One region of the Streptomyces sp. NPDC051211 genome, then DNA from elsewhere that is predicted to be linked to it. Evidence: riboswitches for the same ligand, from Rfam matches in the RefSeq annotation. Region 1 holds a riboswitch; each other region holds the start of a gene.

Region 1 (6,790 bases):
CAGGCCGCGAAGCAGATCAGGTTCAACAGGAAGCGGCGCCGGTCGGCGGCCGTCTCCAGACGCTCGATCTTCTCGACCGAGTCCATCCACTTGAAGCAGAACTGCGCCTTCTCGCGGATGGAGGGGATCTCCTCGACCGCGTCGAACGCGGCCGCGCGGTCGTCCGGGTCGGGCAGGTAGGTGTCCAGCAGCGTCAGATAGAACTGGACGTGCACGGCCTCCTCGAACAGCTGGCGCGACAGGTACAGGCGCGCCTCCGGGGAGTTGATGTGCTTGTAGAGCGTGAGCACCAGGTTGTTCGAGACGATCGAGTCACCCGTCGCGAAGAACGCGACCAGGCGGCCGATCATGTGCTGCTCGGCAGGGGTCAGCTTGGCGAGGTCGGCGACGTCGGAGTGCAGGTCGACCTCCTCCACCGTCCAGGTGTTCTTGATCGCGTCCCGGTAGCGTTCGTAGAAGTCCGGGTAGCGCATCGGACGGAGGGTCAGCTCGAAGCCCGGGTCGAGCAGGTTCTTGTTCATTGCAGCCTTTTCGGTGGAGCTCATTACTGGCAGGCCTCGCAGGACTCGGGGTTCTCGAGGGAGCAGGCCAGCGCGTCGGCGTCGACGGCCTGCGGGAGGGGGGTGGCGGCGGCCGGGACGGCGGCGCTGCCGGACGCGGCGCGGGCGATCTTCGTCGCCGGGCGGGACCGCAGGTAGTAGGTGGTCTTCAGGCCCTGCTTCCAGGCGTACGCGTACATCGAGCTGAGCTTCCCGATGGTCGGCGTCTCCAGGAACAGGTTGAGCGACTGGCTCTGGTCCAGGTACGGGGTACGGGCCGCCGCCATGTCGATCAGGCCGCGCTGCGGGATCTCCCACGCCGTCCGGTACAGCTCGCGGACCTCGGCCGGGATCCAGCCGAAGCCCTGCACCGAGCCCGAGGCGTCGCGCAGCGCCTCGCGGGTCTGCGCGTCCCACACGCCGAGCTTCTTCAGCTCCTCCACCAGGTAGGCGTTGACCTGCAGGAACTCACCGCTCAGCGTCTCGCGCTTGAAGAGGTTGGAGACCTGCGGCTCGATGCACTCGTACACGCCGGCGATCGAGGCGATCGTCGCGGTCGGGGCGATCGCCAGCAGCAGCGAGTTCCGCATGCCGGTCGCGGCGATCCGGGTCCGCAGCGCCGCCCAGCGCTCCGGCCAGTGGTGCTCCACACCGTAGTGGTCGGGGTGCAGGACGCCCTGCGCGGTACGGGTCTGCGCCCAGGCGGGAACCGGGCCGTGGCGCTCGGCGAGGTCGGCGGAGGCCTCGTACGCGGCGAGCATGATCCGCTCGGCGATCTTCGTGGAGAGGGCCTTGGCCTCGGCGGAGTCGAAGGGCAGCCGCAGCTTGAAGAACACGTCCTGCAGGCCCATCGCGCCCAGGCCCACCGGGCGCCAGCGGGCGTTGGAGCGGCCGGCCTGCTCGGTCGGGTAGAAGTTGATGTCCACGACCCGGTCGAGGAAGGTCACGGCGGTCCGGACGGTCTCGTCCAGCCGCTCCCAGTCGAGCTCCCCGCCCTCGGCCCCTTCCACCACGAAGGCGCCGAGGTTGACCGAGCCGAGGTTGCAGACGGCGGTCTCGCCGTCGTTGGTCACCTCGATGATCTCGGTGCAGAGGTTGGAGGAGTGGACCACCGAGCCCGGCAGTGCGGTCTGGTTCGCGGTCCGGTTGGAGGCGTCCTTGAAGGTCATCCAGCCCTGGCCGGTCTGCGCGAGGGTGCGCATCATGCGGCCGTACAGGTCCCGGGCCGGCATGGTCTTCTTCGCCAGCCCGGCGGCCTCGGCCTTGCGGTAGGCCTCGTCGAAATCGTCGCCGTACAGGTCCACCAGCTCGGGCACATCGGCCGGGGAGAACAGCGACCACTGGCCGTCGGCGTTGACCCGTCGCATGAACTCGTCCGGGATCCAGTGCGCCAGGTTCAGGTTGTGGGTGCGGCGCTGGTCCTCGCCGGTGTTGTCGCGGAGCTCCAGGAACTCCTCGATGTCCGCGTGCCAGGTCTCCAGGTAGACGGCGGCGGCGCCCTTGCGGCGGCCGCCCTGGTTCACGGCGGCGACGGAGGCGTCCAAGGTCTTCAGGAACGGGACGATGCCGTTGGAGTGCCCGTTGGTGCCGCGGATCAGCGAACCGCGGGCGCGGATCCGGGAGTACGACAGGCCGATGCCGCCCGCGTGCTTCGACAGGCGGGCCACCTGGTGGTAGCGGTCGTAGATCGAGTCGAGCTCGTCCAGCGGGGAGTCCAGCAGGTAGCAGGAGGACATCTGCGGGTGCCGGGTGCCGGAGTTGAAGAGGGTGGGGGAGGACGGCAGGTAGTCGAGGCGGCTCATCAGCCGGTAGAGGGAGGCGACTTCCTCGACCGCGGCCACGCTGTCGTCCTCGGCGAGGCCACAGGCCACGCGCAGCATGAAGTGCTGCGGGGTCTCGATGACCTGACGGGTGATCGGGTGCCGCAGCAGGTAGCGGCTGTGCAGGGTGCGCAGGCCGAAGAAGCCGAACCGGTCGTCGGCGCCCTCGGCGAGCGCGTGCTCGACCAGCGAGTCGAGCCGCGCGGCATGGGCCTGCACGAAGTCGGCGGTGCGGTCGGCGATGAGACCCTCGCGGTGGCCCACGGCGACGGACTCGGCGAAGGAGACCGCGCCCTGGCCGGCCGCCTCTTCGGCGATGGCCAGCGTGAGCAGTCGCGCGGCCAGCCGCGAGTACGCCGGGTCCTCGGAGATCAGCCCCGCGGCCGCCTCGGTGGCCAGCCCCCGCAGCTCGGCCTCGTCCGCGTCCGAGCTCCGGCCGCGCAGCGCGGCGGCGGCGACCCGGCCGGGGTCGGTGTCGGGCAGATCGGCGGTCAGCTCGGTGAGAGTCCGCAGCAGCGCGGCGCCCGGGCCTTCGGCGGGCTGGGCGGACTCGGCGCGCGGTGCGGCAGGCGCGATGGTCACGGGGGAGCTCTCCTCGCTCGGCTCCGGTCACCTGCGGAAGGCGGGGCGCGAGGCAGCACATGCGGGCGTGGCAGGAACGCGTACACCGCATGGCGTCCACCGGCCCAACCGCGAGGCCCGGACGAATCGGCACCCGGACCGGTCGGTCAGGGCGCACCGTCGGCAGGTGCTCGGACTTGGGGCGCCCCTTCTGGCGAAAGGTGCGCTTTCATACCGTTGCGGGACAGTTCCGGATTCGCACCGGATTCCCCTGCGGCGACAGCAGCCATGAGCATACATGTGGGGGGCCGTGCATGCGTGACCCCCCACATGTTGTGTCGGCGCGGCTACTGTGCCGGGCCGTGCAACTCCAGGGCGTAGGTGAGCAGCGGCACGGTGGGGATCGGCGACCAGTCCCGATCGGGGGTCCGTACGAAGCCCAGCCGCTCGTAGATCCGGTGCGCGGCCGGGCTCCCGGCCTGGGTGGAGAGCACCAGCCGCCGGACCCCGTGGATGGCCCGGGCCCGCTCGATGCAGGCTCGCACTAGGGCCTCCCCGGCGCCCCGCCCGCGGCCGGCGGCAGCCACCGCGAGCATCCGGAACTCGGCCTCCGCGGGGCCCGCGATGTCGGCGAGCGGGCTGCCGGGCGGGGCGAAGGTCACCCCGCCGAGCAGCCGCCCGTCGAGCACGGCCACGAGCACTTCCCCGTCCCCGGCCCGCCCGGCGACGTCCCGCAGCTTCTTCTCGTAGAAGTCGGTCCCGTTGTCGTCGAGCAGCCCGTCGCCGAGGTACGCGGCCGCGGTGATCTCACCCAGTTCGGCGTACTCGGCGGCCACGGCCGCCCTGATCACTATGTCCATGCTGTCCAGTCTGCGCGACGGGTGTGGGCGCCCGGCGCTATCGTCGGAGACAGACCGTCGAAGAAGGCGAGCGAGGCATGACCGTGATGACCGACCGGCCCAAGATGCTGACCGAAGAGTTCGAATCCCTGGCGCGCATAGGCGCCCGTGAGATCGAGGGGTTGCGGCTGGAGTTCATCGACGGAAAGCTGGGGGTCAAGGCAGTGCCCGACGGGGACCACGACCGAATTGTGCTGTGGCTGTCTCGCGTCTGTATGCAGCACCGGCCCGAGTTGTGGCTTCACGTCGAGCGGGGTCTGAAGGTCCAGGAATACCGCTCGGGCCGCGCGCGCCCGGACGCATCCATGGCTCCGGACGACGCCTTCGTCGGCCAAGGGGAGTGGGCTGATCCGGCGCCTGTTCTGATGGTTGTCGAGGTCACTTCGTACGACTCCGATACCGACGGGCGCGATCGCAACGAGAAGCCACGCGCTTATGCCCAGACGGGCATCCCGGTGTACCTCCTCGTCGACCGCGACAGCTGCGAGGTCACCGTCTACAGCGAGCCCAACGGTCGCCGCTACCAGAACGCCCGGACCGTGCCCTTCGGCCAGGATGTCGAACTCCCCGAGCCTGTCGGCATTACCTTTCAGAGCGAGCCCCTCAAGGACTGGGTGCGCTGAGGCAGCAGACCGCGCAGGGCCCTGCCGGGGATCGGCGGGGCCCTGCGCACGTACGGGAACTCAGCAGCAGCGGAAGCCCTCGCGCGGGTCCGCCTCGCGGGCGTCGACCCGGGCGTGCTCGAAGGCGCGCCGGGTCATGACCTCCGCGTCCGGGTCGTGCGAGCGGGCGTGGGCGACGTACCGGTCGTACGCCGCTTCGCCCGAGAACTCGCGGACGTAGAACCGGACCTTGGCCAGGCGCTGCCGCAGCGTGGTCACGTGACCGGTTCCTTCACCTTGCCGCCGCCGGAGTCGAGGCCGGCGGCCGCCAGTTCGGCCCGTTCCTCGGCCGTTGCGATCAGCCCGGCCGGGGCGACGATCTTCGACTCGGTCCACGGGACCTCGGAGAGGGTCACCGATTCGGGGCGGCGGACGGCCTTGATGCAGGTCCGGGCAGCGTCCGCCAGGACGATGATGATCAGCACCGCGAACAGGGCGGAGAGGACGCCGTCGACGGTGGCGTTGGTGACCACCGTGTGCATGTCGTCCATCGACTTCGCGGGCGGCAGCACCTTGTCCGCGTCGATGCCCGCCTGGTACTTGTCGCGCTGGGCGAAGAAGCCGACCTTCACGTCGTCCGAGAAGACCTTCTGGTAGCTCGCGGTCAGCGTCACCGTCGCGTCCCAGACCAGCGGAACACCCGTCACCCAGGCCCACTTGAGCCGCCCGGACTTGACCAGCAGCGTGGTGCAGACGGCCAGTGCGACCGCGGCGAGCAGCTGGTTGGCGATGCCGAAGAGCGGGAAGAGCTGGTTGATGCCGCCCAGCGGATCCTTGATGCCGACCCACAGGAAGTAGCCCCAGCCACCGACGACGATCGCACTCGCGAACCACACGCCCGGCTTCCAGCTGACGTCCTTGAAGGACTTGTGGACGTTGCCGAGGGTGTCCTGGAGCATGAACCGGCCGACCCGGGTGCCCGCGTCGAGGGTGGTCAGGATGAAGAGCGCCTCGAACATGATCGCGAAGTGGTACCAGAACGCCTTCATGCCCGCGCCGCCGATGACGGAGGAGAAGATCTCCGACATTCCGAGTGCGAAGGTCGGGGCGCCGCCCGTACGGGACAGCAGGCTGGACTCCTCGACGTCCTTGGCGGCCTGGGTGAGCGCCTCCGGCGAGATGGCGAAGCCGAAGTCGGTCACCGCCTGGGAGGCGGACTCGACCGTGGTGCCGATGACCCCGCCGGGGGAGTTGACGGCGAAGAACAGGCCCGGCTCGATGATGCAGGCCGCGATGATCGCCATGACCGCGACGAAGGACTCGGTCAGCATCGCCCCGTAGCCGATCATCCGGACCTGGGTCTCCTTCTGGATCATCTTCGGGGTGGTGCCCGAGGAGACCAGGGAGTGGAAGCCCGACAGGGCGCCACAGGCGATGGTGATGAACACGAACGGGAACATCGAGCCGGCGAAGACCGGGCCGTCGCCGCGCGAGGCGAACTCGGTGACCGCGGGCATCTTCAGCGTCGGCATCGCGATGACCACGCCGATCGCGAGCAGCGCGATGGTGCCGATCTTCATGAAGGTGGACAGGTAGTCCCGGGGCGCGAGCAGCATCCACACCGGCAGCACCGATGCCAGGAAGCCGTACCCGACCATCCACAGGACCAGCGTCTCCTTCTCCAGGGTGAAGGTGTCCGCCAGCGAGGACTCCGCGACCCAGCCGCCCGCGACGATGGCGAGCAGCAGCAACGCGACGCCGATGACCGAGATCTCGGTGACCCGGCCGGGCCGCAGCACGCGCAGGTAGAAGCCCATGAAGAGGGCGATCGGGATGGTCATGCCGATGGAGAACACGCCCCACGGGGAGTGCGCCAGGGCGTTGACGATGACCAGTGCCAGCACTGCCAGCAGGATGATCATGATGGCGAACACGGCGACCAGTGCGGCCGCGCCGCCCACCGGGCCGATCTCGTCCCGGGCCATCTGACCGAGCGAACGGCCGTCGCGCCGGGTGGAGAAGAACAGCGTGACCATGTCCTGGACGGCGCCGGCGAAGATGACGCCCGCGACGATCCAGATGGTGCCGGGCAGGTAGCCCATCTGCGCGGCGAGCACCGGGCCGACCAGCGGGCCGGCGCCGGCCACGGCGGCGAAGTGGTGGCCGAACAGCACCCGGCGGTCCGTCGGGTGGAAGTCGACACCGTTGTCAAGGCGTTCGGCGGGGGTGGCCCGCGTCTTGTCGACCTTCAGCACCCGGCGCGCGATGAACCGCGAGTAGAAGCGGTAGCCGATCGCGTACGAGCCCAGTGCGGCGGCGAGCAGCCACGCGGCCGAGATCTCCTCGCCGCGCGAGAGGGCGAGAACGCC
Region 2 (6,790 bases), on a different contig from region 1:
GGGAGGCGGGGGCGCCCAGGTCGCCGCGGTAGGCGAGGTCGAGGACGGGCAGCTGGTGGCGGTGCAGGAAGGGCATGACCACCATGGGGTGCTCGCGGCTGGTGCCGAGACCGTGGACGGTGATCACCCAGGTGGTGCGGGCGGCGGGCAGGAACCAGGCGGGCAGTCCGCCGAGCTCGCCCGGGACGTCCACGTCGGCGTGGTCGAGGCCGAGGGCGGTGCGCGGGTTGCCCAGGTGGATCTGCGGGGTGAGGCGGACCTTGGTGCCGGGGTCGAGGCTGCCGTGGGTGACGCGGAGGAGCTTGCGGACGACGGTGTCCGGGGCGTGCGGGGCGTCGGGGAGGACCGGGCCGACCACGGCGTGCACCCCCGGGGCGTCCAGGCCGTGGATGCCGGGGCGCAGCGAAGCCAGGGAGCGGGTCAGGGCGACCCGGCCGGCGGCGGTGCCGTGGACGCTGAGCGGGGGGCCGCCCGGCAGGGGGCGGCCGGGTTCGGGCCGCAGGGCCGCGTCGGCGGCGTACCGGCCGGCCGCGACGGCGGCCGCGCAGGCACCTATGAGGGCGGTGGTGACGGCCGCTGCCGTCGCTGTCGCGGTGCGCACCGTTCCAGTCTGGGCGGGAGGGCCGGGCCCGGCCAGTGGAGTGGAATATTCCGCCGAGTACCCCGGGCGGTGTCGTGCAGGCGCGGGAAGCCGTCCGGACCGCTCCCGCCCGCGCGTGATCTGGGTCTCTTCCGGGGGGCGGACGGAGGGCTTCCGGGGCCGGCCGACCCGTGCGGAGGGATCCGTTCACCCCGCTTTGACGTGCACGAATCGGCCCATCGGCGGCACAATCGGGACGAGCGTCCCGAACCCGGGCCGGGCTGGTACACCGCACCGCCTGCATCAGTTCACTTTTCGTTCACCTAGGTTGCCTACGGTCGGCGAGCCACTGACGCCAAACAGAAGCCTGGGTAAATGGAGCACATAACGCTTCTCCTCGGGATCGTGATCATCACCGCTCTCGTGTTCGACTTCACGAACGGTTTCCACGACACAGCCAACGCGATGGCTACCACCATCTCGACCGGCGCCCTCAAGCCCAAGACGGCGGTGGCCATGTCCGCCGTGCTCAACCTCGTCGGCGCGTTCATGTCCGTGGAGGTCGCCAAGACGATCTCCAAGGGCCTGGTCAACGAGGACGGCATCCAGCCAGAAGTGATCTTCGCCGCGCTCGTCGGCGCCATCCTCTGGAACCTCGTCACCTGGCTGGTCGGACTCCCCTCCAGCTCCTCCCACGCCCTGATGGGCGGCCTGATCGGTGCCGCGATCGCCTCCGCGGGCATCGGCGCCGTCAACGGCGACGTGGTCGTCACCAAGGTGCTGATCCCCGCGATCGCCGCGCCGATCGTCGCCGGTGTCGCCGCGATGCTGGCCACCAAGGTCACGTACAAGATCGGCAACAACGTCGGCGAGAAGACCTCGGCCAAGGGCTACCGGGCCGGTCAGATCGCCTCGGCCGGTCTGGTCTCCCTCGCGCACGGCACCAACGACGCGCAGAAGACGATGGGCATCATCACCCTGGCCCTGGTCGCCGGCGGTGCGCTCGCCCCCGGCTCCAACCCGCCGGTCTGGGTCATCGTCTCCGCCGGTCTGGCGATCGCGCTCGGCACCTACCTCGGCGGCTGGCGCATCATCCGCACCATGGGCAAGGGCCTGACCGACCTGCAGCCGCAGCAGGGCTTCGCCGCCCAGACCTCGGCCGCCAGCGTCATCCTGGCCTCGTCCACCCTCGGCTTCTCGCTGTCCACCACCCACTCGTGCTCCGGCGCGGTCATGGGTGCCGGCCTCGGCCGCAAGGGCGGTGTGGTCCGCTGGTCCACCGCGACCCGCATGTTCATCGCCTGGGGTCTGACCCTGCCGGCCGCCGCGCTGGTCTCGGCCCTCGCCGAGTGGGTCATGCGCACCGGTGACGTCGGCGTCGCCGCCGTGACCGTCTTCCTCGTCGGCTCCTGCCTCGCCATCTGGCTGATCTCCCGCCGCCAGGTCGTCGACCACACCAACGTCAACGAGCTGGAGACCCCGGGCGAGGAGCCCGGAGTGGTCACCACCGCGATGGCCGCCGTCACCGTGCCGCCGGCCGGTACCACCGCCGCCGTCACCGACGAGGACCTGAAGGCCACCATCTCCGCCCCCAGCGCGCACGCGTCCGGCGAGGCCCCGACGGCTCCGGCCGCCGCGGTCTGACGATCAGAGAAGGTTTCGGCAGTATGAAGATCGACTGGGCAGCTCTCGGCTCCGTCTTCGGGGTCAGCCTCTCCGCCACCGTGGCCCTGGTGGCCCTGTTCACCCTCGGCATGGTGGGCCTCTCCAAGCACGAGGCCGCCACCGATCAGGGCGGCGCCGCCACCCTGGCCCGCACCGGCGCCTACGCCTGCTTCGCGCTCTGCGCCGCGGCCGTGGCCTACGGGATCTACCTGATCGTCGTCTGATCCACCGCGTACAAGGCTCCCCCCGGTTCTCCGAGGGGAGCTTTCGCATGCCCTGCCCCACCTTCACCGCAGGTCAACGGCGAGTTGACGGGCAATCTCAGTGCGTGGTGGACTGCCCGAGCCATTACGGCGGCAGCAGAGGAAGTCCGGTGAGAATCCGGCGCGGTCCCGCCACTGTCACCGGGGAGTACGGACGTCAGCCCGTACCGCCGGGAGCCAGGAACTCTCGCCGCCGGACACGTCGAACCAGGGCGCGGACCCTGAGTGAGGACATAGCTGCCCCATGCGTGCCGATCGCGTATTCGCGTACGGCGTGACGGCGGGCCTGATCGGCGACCGGATCCTCGGGGATCCACGCCGCGGGCACCCCGTCGCCGCCTTCGGAAGAGCCGCCGCCGCCGTCGAACGCGCCCTCTGGCGCGACCGGCGCTCCCGGGGCGTGGTGCACGCCCTGGTGTGCGCCGGAGGCGCCGCCGCCGTGGGCGTGCTGGGCGCCCGCGCCGTGCGCGCCCGGCCCGCCGCCGTCCGGATCGCCCTGACCGCCGCCGCCACCTGGGCCGTGGTCGGCGGGACCTCGCTGGGCCGGGAGGCCCGCGCCATCGGCGGGGCCCTTGCCGCCGGGGACGCCGAAGTGGCCCGGGAACGCCTCCCCCACCTGTGCGGGCGCGACCCGCACGCCCTGGACGAGCAGCAGATCGCGCGTGCCGTCGTGGAATCGGTGGCCGAGAACACCTCCGACGCGGTGGTCGGGGCCCTGGTGTGGGGTGCCGTCGCCGGTGTGCCGGGGCTGGTCGCCTTCCGCGCCGTGAACACCCTGGACGCGATGGTGGGCCACAAGTCGCCCCGCCATCTGCGCTACGGCTGGGCCTCGGCCCGGCTGGACGACCTCGCGGGCTGGCCGGGAGCCCGGCTGACCGCGCTGGCCGCCGTACTCGCCGGCCCGGACCGTCGGGGGGCGGTCCGGGCCTGGCGCTCCGACGCGGCCGCCCACCCCAGCCCCAACGCCGGCCCGGTCGAGGCCTCCTTCGCCGGGGCGCTGGGCGTCCGGCTGGGCGGCACCCTCGCCTACGGCGGGCGGGTGGAACACCGGGCCGTGCTCAACGGAGAGACCGGGCGGCCGGTGCAGATCGCCGACATCGAACGGGCGGTACGGCTGTCCCGGCAGGTGACCTGGCTGGCGCTGGGTGCCTGCGTGGGCGCCCGGCTGCTCGCCCCGCGGATCGCACGAGCCGCACGCGGTGCACGAGTCGCACGAGTCGCAGAAGTCGCAGGAGTCGCAGGAGTACAGAGGGGACGCGGATGAGCAGCGGCACGAAGCGGGGCGGGGGCCTGCTGGTCGCCGGCACCACCTCGGACGCGGGCAAGAGCGTGGTCACGGCGGGCATCTGCCGTTGGCTGGCCCGCCAGGGCGTGAAGGTGGCGCCGTTCAAGGCGCAGAACATGTCGCTGAACTCCTTCGTCACCCACGAGGGCGCGGAGATCGGCCGGGCCCAGGCCATGCAGGCCCAAGCGGCCCGGGTGGAGCCCACGGCCCTGATGAACCCGGTGCTGCTCAAGCCCGGCAGCGACCGCAGCAGCCAGGTGGTGCTGCTGGGCAAGCCGGTGGGCGAGATGAGCGCGCGCGGCTACCACGGAGGCCGGCAGGAACAGCTGCTGGGCGTGGTGACGGACTGCCTGGAGCAGTTGCGGGGCACGTATGACGCCGTGATCTGCGAGGGGGCGGGCAGCCCGGCCGAGATCAACCTGCGGCGCACGGACATCGTGAACATGGGCATCGCGCGGGCCGCGCGGTTCCCGGTGGTGGTGGTCGGGGACATCGACCGCGGCGGCGTCTTCGCCTCCTTCTTCGGTACGACGGCCCTGCTGTCCGCCGAGGACCAGTCGCTGATCGCCGGCTACCTGGTGAACAAGTTCCGCGGCGACGTGACGCTGCTGGAGCCGGGCATGGAGATGCTGCGCGGCCTCACCGGCCGGGCGACGTACGGGGTCCTGCCGTTCCGGCACGGCCTGGGCATCGACGAGGAGGACGGCCTGCGGGTCTCCCTGCGGGGCGCCGTCCGGGAATCGGTGGTGGCCCCGCCGGTGGGCGAGGACGTGCTGCGGGTCGCGGTGTGCGCGGTGCCGCTGATGTCCAACTTCACCGATGTGGACGCGCTCGCGGCGGAGCCGGGGGTGGTGGTGCGGTTCGTGGACCGGCCCGAGGAACTGGCCGACGCGGACCTGGCCGTCGTACCGGGCACGCGCGGCACGGTGAAGGCACTGCAGTGGCTGCGCGAGCGCGGCCTCGCGGACGCCCTCGTCCGGCGGGCCGCCGAGGGGCGGCCGGTGCTGGGCGTCTGCGGCGGCTTCCAGGCGCTGGGCGAGCGGATCGAGGACGAGGTCGAGTCCCGGGCGGGCGTGGTGGACGGGCTCGGGCTGCTGCCCGTCCGCATCCGCTTCGAGCGGGAGAAGACCCTTGCGCGGCCGGCGGGTTCGGCGCTCGGGGAGCCGGTCGAGGGGTACGAGATCCACCACGGCGTGGCCGAGGTGCTGGGCGGGACCCCCTTCCTGGACGGGTGCCGGGTCGGGTCGGTGTGGGGAACGCACTGGCACGGCTCGCTGGAGTCGGACGGGTTCCGGCGGGCGTTCCTGCGCGAGGTGGCTTCGGCTGCGGGGCGCCGGTTCGTACCCGCGCCGGACACGAGCTTCGGCGCCCTGCGCGAGGAACAGCTGGACCTGCTGGGCGACCTGATCGAGGAACACGCGGACACCGGCGCACTGCTCCGCCTGATCGAGACCGGGGCCCCGGCGGGGCTCCCGTTCATCCCCCCGGGCGCGCCGTGAGGGCCGCGGCCCTGCGGGGCTTCCCCCCGAACGACGGCGAGGCCGGGGGAGCCGGCATCAGCCGGATCCAGCCCCGCCGGCGTTCGAAGCGCGGGGTCCGGGGCGGAGCCCCGGGAACGGTCCGCACCACCGAAGGAGTGAGCAACGCATGAGCACGCCCTATCCGTTCACCGCAGTGGTCGGCCAGTCCGACCTGCGGCTGGCGCTCCTGCTGAACGCCGTGAGCCCGGCGGTCGGCGGCGTGCTGGTGCGCGGGGAGAAGGGGACCGCCAAGTCGACCGCGGTGCGCGCCCTGTCCGCGCTGCTCCCGCAGGTGGACGTCGTACCGGGCTGCCGGTTCTCCTGCGCGCCCGCTGCGCCCGATCCGGCCTGCCCGGACGGCCCGCACGAGCCCGGCGAGGGGACCGCGCGCCCCGCGCGGATGGTGGAACTGCCGGTCGGCGCCTCCGAGGACCGCCTCGTCGGCGCGCTCGACATCGAACGGGCCCTCGCCGAGGGCGTGAAGGCCTTCGAGCCGGGCCTGCTGGCCGATGCGCACCGCGGGATCCTCTACGTGGACGAGGTCAACCTGCTCCACGACCACCTGATCGACCTGCTGCTGGACGCGGCCGCGATGGGCGCCTCGTACGTGGAGCGCGAGGGCGTCTCCGTCCGGCACGCCGCCCGCTTCCTGCTCGTCGGCACCATGAACCCGGAGGAGGGCGAGCTGCGCCCGCAGCTCCTGGACCGGTTCGGGCTGACCGTCGAGGTCGCGGCCTCCCGGGAGCCGGCCCAGCGGGTCGAGGTGGTGCGCCGGCGGCTCGCGTACGAGGACGATCCCGCGGGCTTCGCCGCCCGCTGGTCCGGGGACGAGACGGCGGTACGGGAGCGGGTGGTGGCGGCCCGGGCGCTGCTGCCGCAGGTCCGGCTCGGCGACAACGCGCTGCTGCAGATCGCGGCGACCTGCGCGGGCTTCGAGGTCGACGGGATGCGGGCCGACATCGTGATGGCCCGGACGGCGACCGCGCTGGCCGCGTGGGCCGGACGGACGGAGGTCCGGAAGGAGGACGTCCGGCAGGCCGCCCTGCTGGCGCTCCCGCACCGGCGGCGACGCAACCCCTTCGACGCGCCGGGCCTGGACGAGGACAAGCTCGACGAGATCCTGGACGGCTTCCCGGACGAGGAGCCGGACCCGGAGCCCGAGCCCGAACCGGACGGGGACGGGGACGGCGGCGGGGACGGCGGGCCGGACGGGGGCGGCGGGGTGCCGCCGCAGACCGGGCCCGAGGAGCAGGCGCCCGAAGAGGGCCCGGACAGCGGGGAGACGGCCGCGCCGGAGCCCGAGCCGGCCCGGGCGGAGGCCCAGGAGCCCTCGGCGGACGCGTCGGACACGGCGGATGCTGCGGACTCGGCGGATGCTGCGGACGCGCCCGTGCAGGCGGCTGTCCGGGCGGCCGAGCCGTTCCGGACCCGGATGCTGAGCGTGCCCGGCCTCGGCGAGGGCGCATCCGGGCGGCGC
Region 3 (6,790 bases), 250 kb from region 1:
CAACGCCTCCACACCCAGAGTGAGTTGACCCACCCTTTGCCTACCCGCCGGTTGTACCCGACGGTAACCTGGCCGCATCCTCCATTGCCTACCTAGTGGTAGGTAGGCCCCCCACCCTTCTTGGAGGAGCTGTGCCCGCACGTCGCTCCATGCTCGCCGGCGCCTTGGCGGTCGCCACCGCACTGCCCGTCGCCGCCTTACCCGCCTCCACGGCCACGGCTGCGGAGGCGGTCTCCGGCCCGTACGTGGCGCTCGGCGACTCGTACGCCTCCGGGGCCGGCGTCCCCGCCCAGTCCGCCGGCCTGTGCATGCGGTCGGACCGAAACTACCCCTCGATCCTGGCCCGGCAGGCCGGACTCACCGGCGTACGGGATGTGACCTGCGGCGCCGCCAAGACCAAGCACATGACCCAGGCGCACACCTACCCCGTCATCGGGAAGGTCAACGACCCCCAGCTGGACGCGGTCACCGCCGACACGCGGCTCGTCACCCTCACCATCGGCGGCAACGACCTCGGCGCGAGCGATCTCGGCGTGGCCGAGATCATCCTCAAGTGCGTGTCGCTGTCCTTCGTCTCACCGCTCGGTGCGCCCTGCAAGCGGTCCTACGGCAACACGCTCGACGAGCGGATCGCCCGCGCGGGGAGCGGGGTCGCGGGCACCGTCCAGGAGATCCGCCGGCGTGCCCCGCAGGCGAAGGTCATGGTGGTCGGCTATCCGGCCGTCCTGCCCGAGAACGAGTGGGACTGCCTCTTCAAGCAGCCCCTCACGGTCTTCGACGCGGCCTTCCTGCGCAACACCGTCAAGAGCCTCAACCGCACCCTTGCACGCCAGGCCGAGGCGAACGGCGCGACCTACGTGGACACGTACACGCCCACCATCGGCCACGACATCTGCCAGGAACCGGAGGACCGCTGGATCGAGGGCATCATCCCCCGGGAGCCCGCGGTCCCGATCCACCCCAACGCCCGCGGCGAACGGGCGATGGCCGAGGCCACCCTCGCCGCGCTGCGTTAGCGGGAGGCGTATCCGACGAACGACGCCCGGGCGGCGGGCCCGAGGGCGGGGGTTCCGCCGTCAGGACGGCCAGGCCGACAGGGCCTCGGGGGTGCGGGGGCCGGGAACGTCCGCCGGGAGGAGGCCACGCGTCCGCAGGAACGAGGTCACCGCCGGGGACCACGCCTGGCGCAGCCCCGCCGAGGTGAGCAGCGCGGGGTCCGAGAGGAGGTCCGCCGCCGGGCCGGTCCGGATCCCCGACGGGGTCAGGACGGCCGCGTCGTCGGCCCAGCGGACCGCCAGGTCGACGTCGTGGGTGGCCATGACGACCGTCGTGTCCGACAGCCCCGCAAGGACCGCCAGCAGGCGCTCCTGCCCGTCCGGGTCCAGTCCTGCCGTCGGCTCGTCCAGGATCAGCACCCGTGGCCGCATCGCCACCGCCCCGGCGATCGCCGCACGCTTGCGCTGACCGTAGGACAGCAGATGGGTGGGGCGGTCCCGCAGTGCGGTGATGTCCAGGGCGGCCAGGGCCCCGTCGACCCGCGCCCGGACCTCGCCCGCGGGCAGGCCCAGGTTCAGCGGGCCGAAGGACACGTCCTGCTCCACCGAGGCGGCGAAGAGCTGGTCGTCCGGATCCTGTACGACCAGCTGGACGGACGTCCGGAGCCGGGTCAGGCCCGCCCGGTCGTGCGCGACGACCGTGCCGTCCAGCCGGAGTTCGCCCGAGCCCGGCCGCAGCCCGCCGCTGAGCAGCCGCATCAGGGTGGTCTTGCCGCTGCCGTTGCGGCCCAGCAGGGCCAGCGAACGCCCCTCGGCGATCCCGAAGTCCACCCCGGACAGGACGGCCGGCCCGTCCTCGTACGCGTAGCCGGCCCCGCACAGTTCCACCAACGGCCTCACAGCCAAACCCCCTTCAGTACGACAGTCAGCGCGGCCACCCCGGCCAGCAGGGCGGCCGACGCCGCCAGGAACCGCCAGGACAGCGCCGCCTCCGGCACCAGCACCCGCAGGGTGCCGTCGTAGCCTCGGCCGGCCAGCCCCGCCTGGAGCCGTCCGGCGCGGTCGAAGGCCCGGACGAAGGCGGTCGCGGCCAGCCCGGCCACCGAACGCCAGGCCGCCCCCCGGCTGGTGTGCCCCAGGCGGGCCGCCTGCGCCGCCCGCACCTGGGCCAGCGAGTCCAGCAGCAGGAACCCGATCCGGTACATGACCAGGGCGACGTCCACCACCGGGGCCGGCACCCCGGCCCGGACCAGCCGGGGCAGCACGTCCGAGACGGGGGTGGTGAACGCGAACAGCAGTACGCCGAGCGAGGCCGCCGACGTACGGAGCAGGAGGTCCGCGGCGTGCCGCGGCCCGTCCGGGGCGAGCGAGACCCAGCCGTCCGGGCCGCCCACCGCGAACAGCAGCGGGACGGCCCCGGTGAAGCAGAAGCCCAGCGGGATCCGGAAGGCCCGCCACAGCTGCCGCCCGGCCACCCCGGCCGGGCCCAGCAGCACCGCCAGGGTGGCGCAGGCCACCAGCGGCCCGCCTGGCCAGGGCGGCAGGCACACCGCGCTGACCGTCAACCCCAGGCCCAGCAGGGCCTTCTCCAGCGGGTGGCGGCGGCGCCACCGACTGCTGTGCGCCGCCGCGTCGATGGGCAGCACGGGGTCAGGACTCCGCGCCGCCGGCCGGGGCGGGGCCGTCGGCCTCTGCCGGGGCGGCCTTTGCCGGGACGGCCTTCGCCAGGGCGGGCTTCGCCGCGGCGGCCTCCGCCCTCGCCTGCTCCGCCTCCTCCTCGGCGGCGACCGCGAGCACCACGGCTCCCTGCGCCCGGGAACGACCCTCGGCCAGCCCCTGCCGGCGCCCCTTGCGCAGGCCGAAGTAGTACGCGAGCACGCCCGCGCCCAGCGCCGCCTGCAGCGCGAACAGCGCCGACTCCACCTCCCCGGACGGGGGTTCGTACAGCGGGGAGAACCACGGCTCGTAGTCCGGCTTCAGCTCGGTGATCGCCGCCTCCGCCTGCGCGTCCGCGCCGGTGAACGGCTCCTCCTTGTCGTCGCCCAGCCCCAGGGCGAGCGGGAGCACGGCCAGCGCCGCCACCACCAGCAGCAGCAGGGCATTGATCTTCGCGTTCTTCGACATCAGACCGCCGCCTCCGGGTTCGTCTTCGCCTGCGCCCCGGTGAAGCGGGCCACACCCAGCCGGATCAGGTCCGACTTGCTGGACTGCATCAGCAGCCGCATCACCAGCACCGTCAGCAGGCCCTCGCTCACGGCCAGCGGAATCTGGGTGACCGCGAAGATCCCCCCGAACTTCGCGAGCGCGCCCGCGAACCCGCTCCCCGGGTCGGGGAAGGCCAGCGCCAGCTGGACGCTGGTGACGCAGTAGGTGATCAGGTCGGCGAAGAAGGCGCCGAAGAAGACGGACACCATCAGCGGGGTGCCGGACTTCTGCAACAGCCGGTAGACCGCGTAGCCGGCCCACGGGCCCGCGATCGCCATCGAGAAGACGTTGGCGCCCAGGGTGGTCAGCCCGCCGTGGGCGAGCAGCAGCGCCTGGAAGAGCAGGGTGATCGTGCCCAGGACCGCCATGATCGGCGGCCGGAACAGTATGGCGCCCAGCCCGGTACCGGTGGGATGGGAACAACTGCCGGTCACCGAAGGGATCTTCAGGGCGGACAGGACGAAAGTGAACGCTCCGGACGCACCGAGGAGCAGGGTGCTCTCCGGATTCGCCTTGACCTCACGGGTCAGTGCGCGGACTCCGTGGACGACGAAGGGAGCAGACGCGGCGCCCCAGGCGACCGCGTGCAACGGGGGTAGGAACCCCTCGGCAATATGCATGAGTGGGGAGACCTCTCCAGCACCTCGTGGATGGACAACGCGCCCCGGCCGGTCTCCTGGCTCACGGGTGCTGATGCCCTGGCTCCGCCTTCCCGGGCCGCGCGGTCTCCCACGTCAGCCCAGTGGCTTCCCGTAGGAGTGGAGCCGGACTTCCCGATCACAGTGGCGAGGGCCGCACCGGTTTTCCACCGGTTTCCCGTACACCAAGGCCCGATGACCCTAGTGGTCCGCACGGACCGGCCACAACCCGACCCCGGCGCGGCCCCGACCCCGGCGCCGACCCCGGCCCGACCCCGGCGCCGGTCAGGCCGGGCCCGGTGCTCCGCCGTCCGGACCTCCGCGGTGGCGGGCCCGCACGGCCGCCCACAGGCTGGGGAGGTGACCGAGGACAGCCGTACGCCCGACGCACCGGACTACTCCGACCTGAGTGCCGTCTACGTGAACTGCACGCTCAAGCGCTCGCCCGAGACCAGCAACACCGAGGGACTGATCGCCCGCAGCCGCGCCGTCATGGAGTCGGCGGGCGCCCGGACGTCACTGATCCGTGCCGTGGACCACGACATCGCGACCGGCGTCTGGCCGGACATGACCGAGCACGGCTGGGAGACCGACCAGTGGCCGGTGCTCTACAGCCGGATCATGGACGCAGACATCCTCGTGCTGTGCGGCCCGATCTGGCTCGGCGACAACAGTTCGGTGATGAAGCAGGTGATCGAGCGGCTGTACGCGTGCTCCTCGCTGCTGAACGACAGGGGCCAGTACGCCTACTACGGGCGGGTCGGCGGCTGTCTGATCACCGGCAACGAGGACGGGGTCAAACACTGCGCGATGAACGTCCTCTACAGCCTCCAGCACCTCGGGTACGCGGTCCCCCCGCAGGCGGACGCCGGCTGGATCGGCGAGGCCGGCCCCGGACCCTCCTACCTCGACCCGGGCTCGGGCGGCCCGGACAACGACTTCACCAACCGCAACACGGCCTTCATGAGCTGGAACCTGATGCACCTGGCCGCCCTCCTCAAGCGCAGCGGCGGCATCCCCGCGCACGGCAACCAGCGCTCCGAGTGGGACGCGGGCTGCAGATTCGATTTCCCCAATCCCGAGCACCGGTGACCGGTTGCCCGCGGTGCGACCAGGACTGGATGAGCGGGAACGGCGACCCGGGCAGCATGCGGATCAGGCCGCTGACCTGAGAGCCGGGGACGGCAACGGGAACGGAAAGCGGGACGGGCCGGGGCCCGGGGCGTGCGACGACACCCCGGGCCCCGGCGGCAGGTCCGCCGCGTCCGCGTCAGCAGACGTTGGCGTGCTTGACGTCCAGCACGAACCGCTCGGGTCCGTGCAGCTTGAAGGCCTTGTACTCCGGCCTGGTGTTGAAGGCGGCGCCGAAGGTCACGTACCCCTCGTAGTCGCCGGTCATGGCGATGCCCTTGAGCTTGGGCAGGTAGATCTTGAGGAGCTTGGGCCCCTTGTAGACCGAGTGGCCCGCGTCGTTGTGTGCCTGGGCGGGGTGCAGGCGTATCTCCAGGAAGTACTTCCCGGCGAGCGGGACCGGCTTCCCGGACCCGTCGTAGTAGAGCTTGGCGGTCCGGCGGACGGTGACCTCGGGTACGTATCCCCGGACGTCGATGACGAGCCGGTCGTACGTGCAGTGGCCGCCCCAGCGGGCATTGACCACGTGCGGGGTCTGGGTCCAGGTGCGGTCCGTGGCCCGTTCCGGGGCCTGGATCCGAGCCGAGGCCGGAGCGGCGAGCCCGACTCCGGCGGTGAGGAGGGCGCCCGTGACCAGGGCCACGAGCTGCCGGCGGCGTATGGGGTGGAGGCGATTCATGACGTCCCCCGGTTTCTCCGGATGAAGGGGACAGAGCTGACATCCATGGAGACATCCATCGTCGCCGTACGGTTCCATCGGCGCGACGGCAAAATGTCGCGACGGCACCATGGGCTGAGACCATGGCCCCCTCAGTAACTCGTGTCTCTGGGGGGACCATGCGCATCACCCGTACCGCCGTCGGCCTGGTGGCCGCCACCGCCGCCGCGGCCCTGCTGGCCGGCTGCACCGCTCCGGCCGAGAAGGCGAAGCCCACGGCGCCCCCGGCGACCACACAAGCCCCGCCGGCCCAGGGCGCCCCGGCCGCGCCGTCCGACACCGAGCCCCGGCCCCAGGACCAGAACCTGCTGGCCTGGACCGGCGACCCCAACGACGCGGGCCATGTCACGGCCCAGTCCGCCGCCGGTGTCGGCGGCCGGGTGACCCTCGTACGGATCGTCCTGCGCGAGCGGATCACCTGGTCGAACATCTGGCTGGGCCTGGCCGGCATCGACCCCCAGGCCTCCCTGTCCGACTGCTACCTCGGCGTGTACGACGCGAGCGGCACCCTCCGCGCCGCCACCGCGGACATCTCGCCCCAGCTGATGACCGACCCCGTCGCCAAGCCGCTGGCCCTGGCCAAGCCGTTCACGGCCGAGCCGGGGACCTACTTCATCGCGCTGCTGCTGAACGGCACCTGGGCCACCAACGGCCTGACCCTCAAGGCCACCGGAGCCGGCATCTCGGTGAACGCCGGCCTGACCCCGCCGAGCCTCCGGTACAGCACCGTCCTGACCGGGCAGACCTCCCTGCCGGCCACGGTGAACCTCAAGGACCAGTCCACCAGCACCATCAACACCGGGTGGGCCAGTCAGTGGTACGCGATCTCCTGAGCCGCGAGCGCGGCGGGATCAGCACTCGATGACGTTGACCGCGAGCCCGCCGCGGGCCGTCTCCTTGTACTTGATCTTCATGTCGGCACCGGTCTCCTTCATGGTCTTGATGACCTTGTCCAGGGAGACCTTGTGGCTGCCGTCGCCGCGCATGGCCATCTTCGCCGCGGTCACGGCCTTCACCGCCGCCATGCCGTTCCGCTCGATGCACGGGATCTGCACCAGGCCGCCGACCGGGTCGCAGGTCAGGCCCAGGTTGTGCTCCATGCC
Region 4 (6,790 bases), on a different contig from region 1:
GATCTGAAGCAGACGGCGTGGGCGACGAACGCCGGCACCTTCAAGCTCTCCGGCCTGAACCTGCACATCAGCAAGGGCAAGAAGGAATGCTTCTGACCCCCTACCGGGCGCGGTTCCGGCGCTGGCGCCGCAGCCGGCCGTTCTGGGGCGGGCTCGCCGCCGTCCTCGCCGGGGCCGAGATCTGCGCCCTGCCGCTCGCCCCGCTGAAGGTCATGCTCACCCAGGGCGTGGCGGGCATCCCGTCCGTCCTGATGGGCCTGGTCATGATCGTGCTCGGTCTGTCCGTCTGGTTCGCCCCGCACTACCGCACCCTCGCGGGGGTCCTCGTCACCCTGATCGCCACCGCCGCGCTGGTCCTGTCGAACCTGGGCGGGTTCCTCATCGGCACCCTGCTGGGGATCCTCGGCGGCGGGCTCATGTTCGCCTGGCAGCCGCGCACCCCCCGGCACGGCGCCCCGCCACACGACACCGCTCAACACGCCACCGCTCAACACGACAGCGCCCAACACGGCACCGCCCAGCACGGCACCGTTCAGCACGCCACCGCCCAGCACGGCACGCCCCGGCCGGGCACCCCCAAGCCCGGCTCCCCCTCCCCCACACCGCTCTCCGATCCCCAAGGAGCACAGCCATGAGCCGCACGCGCACCACCCTCGCCCTCGGCCTCGCCGCCGCCGGCGCGCTCACCCTCGGCGCCGCCCCGTCCACCGCCGCACCCTTACCGTCACCGTTACCGGCGGCCGGCTCGACCACCGTCACCCCGGCCGGCCACGCCTTCAAGGCCACGCTCAGCGGCAAGGCCACCCTCAAGGCCGGTTCGGTCACCGTCACCTGCACGGTCTCCGTCTCCACCGGCACCGTCCCGGCCGCCCCGGGCAACCACAACCCGGCCGGCCCGGTCTCCTCGCCGATCTCCGCCCCGACGTACAGCTCCTGTACGTCGAGCATGCCCGGCGTGACCCCGACCGTGACCACCAGCGGCGCCTGGCAGGTGTCCATGCAGCACGGGTCCCCGATCACGGCCACCATGACCGTCCCCACCGGCGGCCTGGTGGTCAGGACCAGCGGCCTGGCCTCCTGCACGGTCGTCGCCGCGCCCACCGCCCCGGCCGGCGTCCCCGGCACCTGGACCAACGGCGCCCCGCCCTCCCTGACCTTCACCAACACCTCGGTCCCGGTCAAGGTCACCGGCGGGTTCGGCTGCCCGACCAGCGCGACGGCCTCCACCTTCAACGCCGTCTACAAGGTGGCCGACACCACCGACCCGGCCCAGCAGATCACCGTGGCCCCCTGACCCTCCCGGCTCAGGGCAGATAGACGATGCTGGGCGCCCCGGTGGTCGGATGGACGCCGACCCGCGTGCGTACGCCGTACACCTCGCCCAGCATCTCCTCGGTCAGCACCTCGGCCGGGGTTCCGGCGGCCACCACCCGCCCCTCGTGCAGCAGGTACAGCCGGTCGCAGAAGGAAGCGGCCAGGTTGAGGTCGTGCAGCACCAGCAGGCCGGTGGCCGGCAGGCCGCGCACCAGGCCGAGGATCTCCAGCTGGTAGCGGATGTCCAGGTGGTTCGTCGGCTCGTCCAGGGCGAGCAGGCCCGGGTCCTGGACCAGGGCGCGGGCCACCAGTGCGCGCTGCCGCTCCCCGCCGGAGAGCTCGTCGAAGGGCCGTTCCCCCAGCTCCTCCACGCCCACCGTGCGCAGGGCCCCGGCGATGCGCCGTACGTCCTCGGGGCCGTCCTGCTCCCAGAAGCGCTTGTGCGGACTGCGGCCCATCGCCACCACCTCGCGCACCGTCAGCCCGAAGGTGCCGCTCGCGTCCTGCGGGACCACGGCCACCCGGCGGGCCCGCTCCTTGACGGGGAGCGCGCCGGCGTCCGTGCCGTCGAGCAGCACCCGGCCCGCGGCGGGCCGCAGGGCGCCGTACACGCAACGCAGCAGCGTCGTCTTGCCGCTGCCGTTGGGTCCGGCCACGCCCACGGTCTCGCCGGGGCGGGCGGTCAGGTCGATGCCGTGCAGCAGGGTGCGGCCGCCCGTCTCGTACCGCAGCCCCTCCACCCGCAGCTCCGCGGCCCGATGGCCACCGGGTTCGTGTTCCCGCACGGACCCCTTGCCGGCGGGCTCCTGAACAGCGGTCATCCGAGGACTCCTTCGGCGCGCGCGGACCGCCGCAGCATCCACAGGAAGCAGGGTCCGCCGACCAGCGCGGTGACCACCCCGACCGGTATCTCCTCGGGGGCGGCGGCAGTACGGGCGACCAGGTCGGCCAGGACCAGGAACACCGCCCCGCCCAGTGCGGCCACCGGCAGCAGCGCCCGGTGTCCGGCGCCGACGGCCATCCGGGCGGCGTGCGGGATCATCAGCCCGACGAAGCCGATGGCCCCGCTGTACGCCACCAGCACCCCGATGACCAGCGAGGTCAGCACGAACACGGAGGCCCGGAACCGGCCGGTGTCCAGGCCGAGGGTCTGCGCGCCCTCCTCGCCGGCGAGCAGCAGGTCGAGCGGCCGGGCCAGTGCGAGCAGCAGGCCGGTGCCGAGCAGCAGGGTGGCGGCCGGCAGGGCGAGTTCGTCCCAGCGGGCGCCGCCGAGGCCGCCGAGCGTCCAGAACAGCACCAGGCGGACCTGGTCCGCCTCGGCGGCGAGGACCAGGACCAGGCTGGTGAGGGCCGACAGGACGTACTGGACGGCCACCCCGGCCAGGATCAGCCGCCCGGTGGTCATGCTGCCGCCGCGCCGGGCCATCGCGTACACGCAGACCAGGGCGCCCAGGGATCCCGCGAACGCGGCGGCCGGCAGGGTCACGGTGGTCGCGAATCCCGCGCCGACGCCGAGGACCAGGACGGCGACGGCGCCGGCGGAGGCCCCCGAGGAGGCGCCGAGCAGGAACGGGTCGGCGAGCCGGTTGCGGACCAGGGCCTGCAGCACGGTGCCGGTCACGGCGAGCCCGGCCCCCACGACGGCGCCGAGCAGCACCCGCGGCATGCGGACGTCCCACACGATGGCGGCGAAGGCGCCGGTGTGCTGCCCGCCGAGGACGATGTCGAGCACCTGTCCCGGGGAGATCCGTACCGGGCCGAGCGCCAGACCGGCGACGGCGGAGGCCAGCAGCGCGGCGGTGAGCCCGCCGAGGACGGCGGCCGTCCGGCGGGTCACACCGCTCCGGGGTGCAGCTGGCGGGCGAGGGACTCGACGGCGTCGCCGACGCGGACGCCGAGCACGGCCGAGGACAGCGGCAGCACGACGAACCGCTTGTTCTTGATGGCCGGCACCTGGGCGAGGGCCGGGTCGTTCAGCAGGCGCTGCTTCTTGGCCTCCACGGGGGTGCCGCCGTAGTCGTAGATGAGGATGACCTCGGGCTTGCGCTCGATGACCTTCTCCCAGGACACCTCGCCGAAGGAGTCCTCGAGGTCGGCGAAGAGGTTCGTGCCGCCGGCGCGGGTGATGATGTCGTTGCCGATGCCGTGGCCGCCGGAGGTGGAGGCGGCGCTGTCGCCGCCGTCGTAGGCGAAGACGGCGGGCTTGGGCCGGCCGGACACCTTCTGCGCCACGGCGTCGATGCGCCGCTGCTGGTCCTCGATCAGCCGGGCGCCGCGCTCGGGCACGCCGAAGGTGCGGGCGACCTCGGTGATTTCGGTGCGGAGCTGGTCGAGTCCGACCGGGCCGCCGGTGCAGTACTCCACGTTGAGGCGGGTGTTGATCCCGCTCTTCTGGAGGCCGGCCCGGTCGCGGCCGGCCGCTTTGTCGAAGGCGCTGGCGTAACCGCCGTACACGAAGTCGGGGTTGGCTGCGAGCAGTTGCTCCTTGGAGGGGTACTCCTTCGCCAGCACCTTGATCTTGTCGTAGGCGGGGCGGTAGGCGGGCAGGATCGCGTCGTCGAGGTAGGCGGTGCCGACCATGCGGTCCTGGAGGCCGAGGGCGAGCAGGATCTCGGTGGTGTGCTGGGTGAGGGTGACGGCGCGCCGGGGCGGTTCCCGGTAGGTGGTGCCGACCCCGCAGTTGGTGGCGGTGTACGGGAATCCGGGCGCGGCGGCCCGGGGCTCGGCGTCGTCGTCGCCGGAACCGGCACAGCCGGCCAGCGGGACGAGGAGGGCGAGGGCGGCGAGCGTGCGCAGGGCGCCGGGGATGCGGCGCGCGGCGGCGCGCGGGTACGACAGGACCACGGGAAGCCTCTCCGGGGGATCCTCGTCCCCTGGTCGACGTGAAAGGTGAAGAGGCGGCGCGTCAGTGTCTGACTTCCGGCTCCCGTGGGGGGAACCGGTCACAGTGGCGGGACCGCACCGGACTTGCACCGGTTTCCTGATCTGCGCCGCCCGGGGGTGACGCGGCCCAGTCTGCCAGACGGCGCAGGGTGCACGTGATGGACTGATCTCCGCACCTGATCTCCCGGGAGGAAGACCATGACGAACACCTGGCTCCCGCCGCGCGAGTACATCGCGACTCTGCCTCCGGCCACCGCGTACGCCTGCCTGTACTTCACCGATGCAATCGGCAACCCGGTCCAGTTGCGCGCCACGTACAGCACGGAGGCGTGGCAGTTCCCGGGCGGGAACATGGATCACGGCGAGACGCCGTGGGAGACGGCGGTGCGGGAGTGCGAGGAGGAGACCGGGATCGTCTTCTCGGGTGAACCGAAGCTGCTGGGTGTGCACTTCCTCACGCCGCGGGGCGAGGACTGGCACACCAACCACATCGGGTTCATCTTCGACGGCGGCACGCTCGACCAGGAACAGATCGCGGGCATCGTGCTGGACCCGGGCGAGCACAGCGAGTTCCGGGTGCTGCCGGTCGAGGAGTGGGTGAAGGTGATGACCCCCGCCAACTTCGCCCGGCTCGCGGTGATCGACCGGGCCCGCCGCACGGGCACGGTGGCGTACCTGGAGTCCGTCCCATCGGTCACATGAGCACACCGGCCGCCCGCCGGTCGCCGCTGTGGCCCCAAACCTCCGGCGTCAGCCGCTGCGCCGGATGGTCTACCCCAACGGGCACGTGGGCTGGCCGGCGCGACCAGCCACGCCCTGGTCCGCGAGGTACTGTCGGACAGCCGGTTCAGTTCGCGCGCCGAGCTGGCGAACTGGCCCGTTCCGGGGGGCCCGCCGCCGAATACCAGGCCCCGCCGGCCGAGGCCGGCATGTTCCTGCGGATGGACGCGTCCGAGCACACCCGCTACCGGGTCCCGATGCGTACCGACTCGGACTTCTACGGGGTGAAAAGCCTGCCGGTGACATGGTGAGGTGAGACGGGGCCCCTTGGCAGCTCGGGGATGCGGTCCCGGCCGAGCCGGACCAGGAGGCCCTGCCGCCGCTTCTCTACCCCCGGCCCACGCCGGATCCCACGCGCTGGAACAGCCGGCCGGCGAGGTCGACGCCGACCACCGCCCCGCTTGCGTCGCGGGTGAAGAAGCCGCGCTGGCCCTTCAGTCCCCCGCCGGTGACGATGTACTCGTCCCCGTCGCCGGGCAGCAGGCCGACGGCGGCCGGCGCGTGGTCCGGGGGCAGGTCGGTGTCCGCCGCCGCGCGGATCTCCGGCTTGATCCGGACGTCGAGGAGCAGTCCGGGCCCGTCCGTGCTGCTGATGGTGAGGGTCATGGCGTCGATGTCGTAGCTTCCGACGATCTCCCGGGCCCGCGCCTCGTCATAGGGGAGCGGCTCCGGTTCCCGGTCGGTGACACCCAGGTAGGTCTGGAGTGCCCAGCGGACGATCGCCTGGTTGCAGAGGATGCCGTCCGGGCCGGCGTTGGACATCGCGACGACGGCGAAGTTCCGCTCGGGCACGACGAGGAACTCGGCGAACTGGCCGATCGCCGAACCTCCGTGACCCACCGTCTGGACGCCGTCGACCTCGCGCAGGAACCAGCAGATGCCGATGGCGTCGCCGAGCGTGCTGCTCCGCAGTGCGACCGTCGGCTCCTTCATCCGCTGGAGGGCCGCGGCCGGCAGAACCGGGACACCGCTCTCCGCCCGGCCGTCGCCGAGCTGGAACCGGGCCCAGCGCAGCATGTCCGCCACCGAGGAGACACCGCCGCCGCCGGGGTTGTGTCCGCGCGGGATCCGCCAGGGGCGGGCGATGGACAGCGTTCCGTCCTCGCCGAGGTTGTGGCCGACGGCGAACCGCCGGGTCATGACGTCGTCGGGCCCGAAGAAGGTGTCCGAGAGCCCCAGCGGCTCGAGTACGAGGGAGGCGACGGCCCGCTCGTACGTCATCCCGGTGACGGTCTCCAGGATCCGCCCGGCCAGGTTGTACCCGGCCTGGCTGTACGAGGCCCGGGTGCCCGGCCGGGCGATCATGTCCAGCTCGGACATCTTCGCCACGTAGCCGGCCAGGGCGTCGTCCCCGTCGCCGGTGTCGGCGATGACCGCCCAGTCCAGCCCCGCGGTGTGGTTGAGCAGGTTCAGCACGGTGATCTCGGCCGCGGCCCGCTCGTCCGCGAGCACGAGCTCGGGAACGTAGTGGCGCACCGGCAGTTCCAGGTCGATCCGGCCGCGCGCGGCCAGCCGCATCAGTGCGGTCGCGGTCAGGGTCTTCGTGACCGACCCCAGCTGGAACAGGGTCGATTCGTCGACGGGCAGCGGGTTCTCGGTGCTCGTCACGCCGTGGCAGGCGAAGACCTCCCGTCCGTCGACCCAGACCCCGACCGCAACGCCTGGGACGCCCAGCTCGGTGGCGGTCGCCTCGACGAACCCGGACAGCGTGTGATGTGACATGCCACTCCCCTTAGCGCACTTGCACTGCGTTCAAGTGAAGGGTAGCCAGCACTTGAACGCAGTGCAAGCGGGGCTCCGAGGGCTCGGCGGT

What was found. A riboswitch is a leader RNA that binds a small molecule or an ion and turns the genes downstream of it on or off. The one in region 1 is predicted to bind cobalamin.
Region 2: another riboswitch for cobalamin. It lies ahead of AB0447_RS34610 (cobalamin biosynthesis protein); the one in region 1 lies ahead of AB0447_RS04160 (ribonucleoside-diphosphate reductase subunit alpha).
Region 3: another riboswitch for cobalamin. It lies ahead of AB0447_RS03050 (energy-coupling factor ABC transporter permease); the one in region 1 lies ahead of AB0447_RS04160 (ribonucleoside-diphosphate reductase subunit alpha).
Region 4: another riboswitch for cobalamin. It lies ahead of AB0447_RS00815 (ABC transporter substrate-binding protein); the one in region 1 lies ahead of AB0447_RS04160 (ribonucleoside-diphosphate reductase subunit alpha).

What each region holds. Positions count from the first base shown of each region.
Region 1 covers NZ_JBFBAV010000002.1:252,642-259,431, reverse strand. The annotation lists gene AB0447_RS04165 (ribonucleotide-diphosphate reductase subunit beta) at 1-545, opposite strand, end outside; gene AB0447_RS04160 (ribonucleoside-diphosphate reductase subunit alpha) at 545-2,941, opposite strand; cobalamin riboswitch at 3,085-3,226, opposite strand; gene AB0447_RS04155 (GNAT family N-acetyltransferase) at 3,268-3,780, opposite strand; gene AB0447_RS04150 (Uma2 family endonuclease) at 3,858-4,442, shown strand; gene AB0447_RS04145 (YbdD/YjiX family protein) at 4,503-4,700, opposite strand; gene AB0447_RS04140 (carbon starvation CstA family protein) at 4,697-6,790, opposite strand, start outside.
Region 2 covers NZ_JBFBAV010000068.1:10,305-17,094, forward strand. The annotation lists gene AB0447_RS34595 (alpha/beta fold hydrolase) at 1-601, opposite strand, end outside; gene AB0447_RS34600 (inorganic phosphate transporter) at 956-2,224, shown strand; gene AB0447_RS34605 (hypothetical protein) at 2,248-2,469, shown strand; cobalamin riboswitch at 2,560-2,716, shown strand; gene AB0447_RS34610 (cobalamin biosynthesis protein) at 2,753-3,772, shown strand; gene AB0447_RS34615 (cobyric acid synthase) at 3,769-5,292, shown strand; gene AB0447_RS34620 (putative cobaltochelatase) at 5,441-6,790, shown strand, end outside.
Region 3 covers NZ_JBFBAV010000002.1:5,836-12,625, reverse strand. The annotation lists gene AB0447_RS03075 (TetR/AcrR family transcriptional regulator) at 1-23, shown strand, start outside; gene AB0447_RS03070 (SGNH/GDSL hydrolase family protein) at 132-1,016, shown strand; gene AB0447_RS03065 (ATP-binding cassette domain-containing protein) at 1,077-1,901, opposite strand; gene cbiQ (cobalt ECF transporter T component CbiQ) at 1,892-2,641, opposite strand; gene AB0447_RS03055 (energy-coupling factor ABC transporter substrate-binding protein) at 2,646-3,119, opposite strand; gene AB0447_RS03050 (energy-coupling factor ABC transporter permease) at 3,119-3,820, opposite strand; cobalamin riboswitch at 3,849-4,043, opposite strand; gene AB0447_RS03045 (flavodoxin family protein) at 4,199-4,930, shown strand; gene AB0447_RS03040 (hypothetical protein) at 5,109-5,648, opposite strand; gene AB0447_RS03035 (hypothetical protein) at 5,807-6,520, shown strand; gene AB0447_RS03030 (L-serine ammonia-lyase) at 6,539-6,790, opposite strand, start outside.
Region 4 covers NZ_JBFBAV010000001.1:159,431-166,220, reverse strand. The annotation lists gene AB0447_RS00840 (DUF6230 family protein) at 1-96, shown strand, start outside; gene AB0447_RS00835 (DUF6114 domain-containing protein) at 87-635, shown strand; gene AB0447_RS00830 (hypothetical protein) at 632-1,294, shown strand; gene AB0447_RS00825 (ABC transporter ATP-binding protein) at 1,305-2,045, opposite strand; gene AB0447_RS00820 (iron ABC transporter permease) at 2,132-3,151, opposite strand; gene AB0447_RS00815 (ABC transporter substrate-binding protein) at 3,148-4,074, opposite strand; cobalamin riboswitch at 4,200-4,338, opposite strand; gene AB0447_RS00810 (NUDIX domain-containing protein) at 4,396-4,899, shown strand; gene AB0447_RS00805 (serine hydrolase domain-containing protein) at 5,305-6,699, opposite strand.